DNA from 2 places in the Streptomyces sp. 63XJN7_1_ISO-PGPR-S23-121 genome. Region 2 is predicted to be linked to the other one. Evidence: riboswitches for the same ligand, from Rfam matches in the RefSeq annotation. Region 2 holds a riboswitch; the other holds the start of a gene.

Region 1 (3,395 bases), 3.8 Mb from region 2:
CGCTGGGAAGTCCATCTGCCTACCGCCTGCCTGGGTACCGCTGCTGTGGCTGAAAAGGCTAACCCGTTCGGCCCCACCGGCCCACGGTGCGTCACCTCAGCCGGTGAAGGCGATCCGGTGCAGCGTGTCCGCCGCCGCCCGGTCGAGGAGGACCGCCGAGGCGCACCCGGCGGGCAGGGTGGCCCCGGTCACGGCGGCCAGCAGGCGCCGGGTGGCCGCGCGGTGCCGCAGGAACGCGTACCGCGACACGCCCCGGCCCCGCTCGCGCTGGCCGGCCAGGGCGTCGTCGGCGCCGACGTCGAGGACCAGCAGGTGCAGGGTGCCGCCGCGACGGCGCGCCTCGCGGGCCAGCCAGCCGCGCACCCAGGCCTGCGTGCCGCAGTCGTGCACGACGACGCCCTCGCCGGAGCGCAGGGCGCGGCGCAGCCCGGCGTAGTGGGCGAGGCGGACGAGGGGCCGGTAGAGGGCGTACGGGAGGAGGCGCGGCATGCGGCGGTCCCAGTGGTCCCGGGTGTCCTGCGAGTCGATGCGCAGGCCGCGCACCGTGCGCCGCATGAGGGTGGACTTGCCGCTGCCGGGCAGGCCGGTGATCACCACCACGTCCCGGGGCCCGAAGAGCAGGGCGTGCGGGCTGCGGCCGTCGCGGTCGCGCAGATCGCGGACGACGGGTGCGGCGGGTGCGGCGGGTGCGGCGGGTGCGGCGCATGCCGCCCCGGCCGGGGTGGGCCGCTTCGGCAGCGCGATGCCCGAGGTCGTTGCGTACGCCGTGGTCCTGTTCACCGTGATCGTCCTCCCCTGGGGCGGTTCACGAGTTCCCGTCCCCGTCGAGTGTAAAGAGAAGGTAATGCGGCGGTCTCGCGTTTTCGTGCGCTTACTGCCACAAGCCGGTTACAGATCACGGTCTGCCACGAACGGGCCCGGCGTGCAATGATGGCGGCGCCAACTGCATACCGGCCGTTTGAATCCGCGCGGGAGAGTCCCCGGCCTTCGCCGGGGCGCCGAAGGAGCAAGTCCCTCCCTTGAATCTCTCAGGCCCCGTTACCGCGCGGGCGAGGCACATCTGAAAAGCGGGCCGCCGACCGACGGCTGCCCCACCCAAGGTGCAAGTCCTGATCGCCGCACTCCGGTGGTCATGGCGAACCTCTCAGGTTCCGATGACAGATGGGGAGGACCGCCCTCGCCCGTCCAGTCCTGTCCTGGGAGACGAACGACCGATGAGCAGTACCGAACTGCGCCGTACCGCGCTCGATGCCACGCATCGCGCGCTGGGCGCGACGATGACCGACTTCGCCGGCTGGGACATGCCCCTGCGCTACGGCTCCGAGCGCGACGAGCACGTGGCGGTGCGCACCCGGGCCGGGCTCTTCGACCTCTCCCACATGGGTGAGATCACGGTCACCGGCCCGCAGGCCGCCGACCTGCTGAACCACGCGCTGGTCGGGAACATCGGCACCGTGAAGCCGGGCCGGGCCCGCTACACCATGATCTGCCGCGAGGACGGCGGCATCCTGGACGACCTGATCGTCTACCGCCTGGGCGAGTCCGAGGCCGCGCCCCGCGAGTACCTGGTCGTCGCCAACGCCTCCAACGCCCAGGTGGTGCTGGACGCGCTCACCGAGCGGGCGGCCGGCTTCGACGCCGAGGTCCGCGACGACCGCGACGCCTACGCGCTGCTGGCCGTGCAGGGGCCCGAGTCCCCGGGCATCCTGGCCTCGCTCACCGACGCCGACCTGGACGGCCTGAAGTACTACGCGGGCCTGCCGGGCACGGTCGCCGGCGTGCCGGCGCTCATCGCGCGCACCGGTTACACCGGCGAGGACGGCTTCGAGCTGTTCGTGAAGCCGGAGCACGCCGTGGAACTGTGGCAGGCGCTGACCAAGGCGGGCGAGGGCGCCGGGCTGGCCCCGTGCGGCCTGTCCTGCCGGGACACGCTCCGCCTGGAGGCGGGCATGCCGCTGTACGGGCACGAGCTGACGACCGCGCTGACGCCCTTCGACGCCGGCCTCGGCCGGGTGGTGAAGTTCGAGAAGGAGGGCGACTTCGTGGGCCGGGCCGCGCTCCGGGAGGCCGCCTCGCGGGCCGAGACGAACCCGCCCCGCGTCCTGGTCGGCCTGGTCGCCGAGGGCCGCCGGGTCCCGCGCGCCGGGTACGCGGTCGTCGCCGGCGGCGAGGTGGTCGGCGAGGTCACCTCCGGCGCTCCCTCCCCCACGCTGGGCAGGCCGATCGCCATGGCGTACGTCGACGCGGCGCACGCCGCTCCGGGCACCGCCGGCGTCGGCGTGGACATCCGGGGCACCCACGAGCCGTACGAGGTCGTGGCGCTGCCGTTCTACAAGCGCCAGAAGTAGACACCGGGCGGGCGGGGCGCTTCGCCGCCCCCGTGCGTGTCCGGCGCCTCCCATCAGCAGGTTCCGCAGTCCCCCGTCACACCACTCCCCCGCGTACAGGAGAATTCAGGCCATGAGCAACCCCCAGCAGCTGCGTTACAGCAAGGAGCACGAGTGGCTGTCGGCCGCCGACGACGGCGTCTCGACGGTCGGCATCACGGAGCACGCGGCCAACGCGCTCGGTGACGTCGTCTTCGTCCAGCTCCCCGAGGTCGGCGCCACCGTGGCCGCGGGCGAGACCTGCGGCGAACTGGAGTCGACCAAGTCGGTCTCCGATCTGTACTCCCCCGTCTCCGGCGAGGTCACCGAGGTCAACGACGACGTCGTCGGCGACCCGTCGCTGGTGAACTCGGCCCCCTTCGAGGGCGGCTGGCTGTTCAAGGTGCGCGTCAGCGAGGAGCCGGGCGACCTGCTCTCCGCCGACGAGTACACCGAGTTCGCCGGCGCCTGAGGAGACACGGACGCATGTCGCTTCTGAACACCCCCCTGCACGAGCTCGACCCCGACGTCGCCGCCGCCGTCGACGCCGAGCTGGACCGCCAGCAGTCCACCCTCGAGATGATCGCCTCCGAGAACTTCGCGCCGGTCGCGGTCATGGAGGCACAGGGCTCGGTCCTCACCAACAAGTACGCCGAGGGCTACCCGGGCCGCCGCTACTACGGCGGCTGCGAGCACGTCGACGTGGTCGAGCAGATCGCCATCGACCGGGTCAAGGCACTGTTCGGTGCCGAGCACGCCAACGTGCAGCCGCACTCGGGCGCCCAGGCCAACGCGGCGGCGATGTTCGCGCTGCTCAAGCCGGGCGACACGATCATGGGTCTGAACCTCGCCCACGGCGGGCACCTGACCCACGGCATGAAGATCAACTTCTCCGGCAAGCTCTACAACGTCGTCGCCTACCACGTCGGCGACGACGGCCAGGTCGACATGGCCGAGGTGGAGCGCCTCGCCAAGGAGAACCGGCCGAAGCTGATCGTGGCCGGCTGGTCGGCCTACCCGCGGCAGCTC
Region 2 (3,395 bases):
GGTGGAGGACACGTACGACGTGGACATCCACGACCGGGTGCGGGTCGGTGTGGAGGTGGGGCGGCTGGCCGACCGGTGCGTGCGGCGGCTGCGCGGGTCCGGGCTGTCCGGCCGGACCATCGTGCTCAAGGTCCGGCGGTACGACTTCTCCACGCTGACGCGCTCGGAGACCCTGCGCGGGCCCACGGACGACCCGGCGGTGGTGCGGGAGGCGGCGGCCCGGCTGCTGGACTCCGTGGACACCACGGGCGGTGTACGGCTGCTCGGGGTCGGCGTCAGCGGCCTCGCCGACTACACGCAGGAGGACCTGTTCGCGCAGGCGGCGGGCGAGCGGGCCGAGGAACTCCCGGAGGCGCCGCGCGAGGAGCCCGCTCAGGAGCACCGGCAGGCCCCCGCCGAGCGTCACTGGCCCTCGGGTCACGACGTGCGGCACACGGAGCTCGGGCACGGGTGGGTGCAGGGCAGTGGCCTGGGGCGGGTCACGGTGCGCTTCGAGACGCCGTACTCCGTACCAGGCCGGGTGCGCACCTTCCCCGTCGACGATCCCCGCCTGACACCGGCCGAGCCGCTGCCGCTGGTCGCGTCCCCGCCGCCCGGCCCGGGGGAGGACGGGGGGACGCCGGACGCCGCCGGGGAGGGGGCCGCGGACCCGGCGGCGTCCGGCGCCACCGCCCCGGGTCCGGCAGTCCCGCCGGCGGGGGAGGTGTCCGGCCGGGGTGTCGCCGGCGCGGCGCCGTGACCTGCGGAGCGGTGCGCGTGGAGGACGCCCGGGGACGCCGTGCCCCGCGGCCGGGGCGCGGCCGGCGCCGGAGGCAGGTGGCTCAGCCCTCCTCGTTGCCCGTGCCGGCCAGCTTGCCGAAGTCGTGGTCGGGGAGCGGAGGCGCGGCGGCCACGTCGAGCCCGTAGTGGTGGTAGAGCTGGAGCTCCTGTTCCGGTGAGAGATGGCGGCCGACGCCGAAGTCGGGGGCCTCCTTGATCAGGGACCGGTCGAAGGGCACGTGCAGCGTTCCCTCGACCAGCTCGCTGGGCTCGAGCGGCACGAAAGCGTCCCTGCTGAACAGCCCGGTGCGGATGGCGGCCCACTCGGGGACGCCGGTGGCATCGTCGAGGTAGACCTCGTCGACGGTGCCGATCCTGGTGCCTTTGCGGTCGAACGCCTTGCGGCCTATCAGACTGCGCGGATCGATCTCGGTACGCACGGGCCCTCCACTTGGTCGCACACCATCCGGCGAATCATGCGTCAGTACAACAAAAAGCCACTTTGGGGCGAGCGGCCACTCGAAGGTGCGCTCAGTCACTCGAAGACCTGTGCGTCCGCCTCGCTGGTAGGCTGGCAGACGGCTGCTGACCCCGTGCGGGAGAGTCCTCCAGACATCATCGGAGGCGCCGAAGGAGCAAATCCTCCCCGGAATCTCTCAGGCCCACGTACCGCACGGACGAGGTCACTCTGGAAAGCAGAGCGGGTGCCGCGGCCTCCGCTCTCACCGACGGTGAAAGCCGGCAGCCCTCGGGCGGCCCGGTGAAGCTCTCAGGTCGAGATGACAGAGGGGGAGGCCGTCCGGGCACCCGCGCCGTGGTGCCCCTCGAAGGTCGTCAGACCAGGAGGCCTCCGCAATGACAGCCCCTCGCATTCCGCTCTCCGAGCTCGAACAGGCAGCACCCTTCGAGCAGCGCCACATCGGCCCCGACCACGAGGCCCGGGCCAAGATGCTCGCGCAGGTCGGCTACGGCTCGCTCGACGAGCTGACGGCCGCCGCGGTACCGGATGTGATCAAGAACGCCGACGCGCTGGACCTGCCCGGCGCCCGTTCCGAGGCCGAGGTACTGGCCGAGCTGCGCTCGCTGGCCGACCGCAACCAGGTCCTGGACTCCATGATCGGCCTGGGCTACTACGGCACCTTCACCCCGCCGGTCATCCTGCGCAACGTCATGGAGAACCCGGCCTGGTACACCGCGTACACGCCCTACCAGCCGGAGATCTCCCAGGGCCGCCTGGAGGCCCTGCTGAACTTCCAGACCATGGTCGCCGACCTCACCGGCCTGCCGACCTCCGGCGCCTCGCTGCTCGACGAGGGCACCGCCGCCGCCGAGGCGATGGCCCTGTCCCGGCGCATGGGCAAGAACAAGAAGGGCCTCTTCCTGGTCGACGCGGACGCGCTGCCGCAGACCATCGCCGTGATCCGGACGCGCGCCGAGCCGACCGGCGTCGAGGTCGTCGTCGCCGACCTGAGCGACGGCATCCCCGCCGAGGTCGCCGAGCGGGAGATCAACGGCGTCCTGATCCAGTACCCGGGTGCCTCCGGTGCCGTCCGCGACATCAAGCCGGTCGTCGACCGGGCGCACGAGCTCGGCGCCCTCGTCACCGTCGCCGCCGACCTGCTCGCCCTCACGCTGCTCACCTCGCCCGGCGAGCTGGGCGCGGACATCGCCGTCGGCACCACCCAGCGCTTCGGTGTGCCGATGGGCTTCGGCGGACCGCACGCCGGTTACATGGCCGTCCACGAGAAGTTCGCGCGCAGCCTGCCCGGCCGCCTCGTGGGCGTGTCCGTGGACGCCGACGGCAACAAGGCATACCGCCTCGCCCTGCAGACCCGCGAGCAGCACATCCGCCGCGAGAAGGCGACCAGCAACATCTGCACCGCGCAGGTGCTGCTCGCCGTCATGGCCGGCATGTACGCCGTGTACCACGGGCCGGACGGGCTGCGGGCCATCGCGCGCCGCACCCACCGGTACGCCTCGGTCACCGCCGCGGGTCTGGCGGCCGGCGGCGTCGAGATCGTGCACGGTGCCTACTTCGACACGGTCACCGCGCGGGTGCCCGGCCGGGCCGGCGAGATCGTGCACGCCGCCCGCGAGAACGGCATCAACCTGCGCCTCGTCGACGCCGACCACGTGTCGTTCGCCTGCGACGAGACCACCACGCGCGCCCAGGTCGGCGGCGTGTGGAACGCGTTCGGCGTCGAGGGCGACGTGGCGGCCCTGGACGCGAGCGCCGGGGACGCCCTGCCCGAGGCGCGTCTGCGCACCGACGACTTCCTGACCCACCCCGTCTTCCACGCGCACCGCTCCGAGACCGCGATGCTGCGCTACCTGCGCCGCCTCGCCGACCGCGACTACGCGCTGGACCGCGGCATGATCCCGCTGGGCTCCTGCACCATGAAGCTCAACGCGACCACAGAGATGGAGCCGGTCACCTGGTCCGAGTTCGGGCAGCTGCACCCCTTCGCGCCCGCCGAGCAGGCGCAGGGCTACCTCACCCTCATCCGCGAGCTCGAGGAACGCCTCGCCGAGGTCACCGGGTACGACAAGGTGTCGCTCCAGCCGAACGCCGGGTCGCAGGGCGAGTTCGCCGGACTGCTCGCCGTCCGCGGCTACCACCGCGCCAACGGCGACGA

What was found. Region 2 has a riboswitch for glycine ahead of gcvP (aminomethyl-transferring glycine dehydrogenase). Riboswitches for the same ligand answer to the same signal wherever they lie in the genome.
Region 1: linked by a shared signal. The riboswitch ahead of gcvT (glycine cleavage system aminomethyltransferase GcvT) and the one ahead of gcvP (aminomethyl-transferring glycine dehydrogenase) in region 2 are both predicted to bind glycine.

Annotation. Positions count from the first base shown of each region.
Region 1 is NZ_CM149653.1:1,463,012-1,466,406, reverse strand. It holds gene AC0VYN_RS06825 (enhanced serine sensitivity protein SseB) at 1-15, opposite strand, end outside; gene AC0VYN_RS06820 (AAA family ATPase) at 97-780, opposite strand; glycine riboswitch at 960-1,054, shown strand; glycine riboswitch at 1,055-1,171, shown strand; gene gcvT (glycine cleavage system aminomethyltransferase GcvT) at 1,215-2,348, shown strand; gene gcvH (glycine cleavage system protein GcvH) at 2,461-2,838, shown strand; gene glyA (serine hydroxymethyltransferase) at 2,853-3,395, shown strand, end outside.
Region 2 is NZ_CM149653.1:5,303,682-5,307,076, reverse strand. It holds gene AC0VYN_RS23565 (DNA polymerase IV) at 1-739, shown strand, start outside; gene AC0VYN_RS23560 (PRC-barrel domain-containing protein) at 822-1,199, opposite strand; glycine riboswitch at 1,346-1,441, shown strand; gene gcvP (aminomethyl-transferring glycine dehydrogenase) at 1,615-3,395, shown strand, end outside.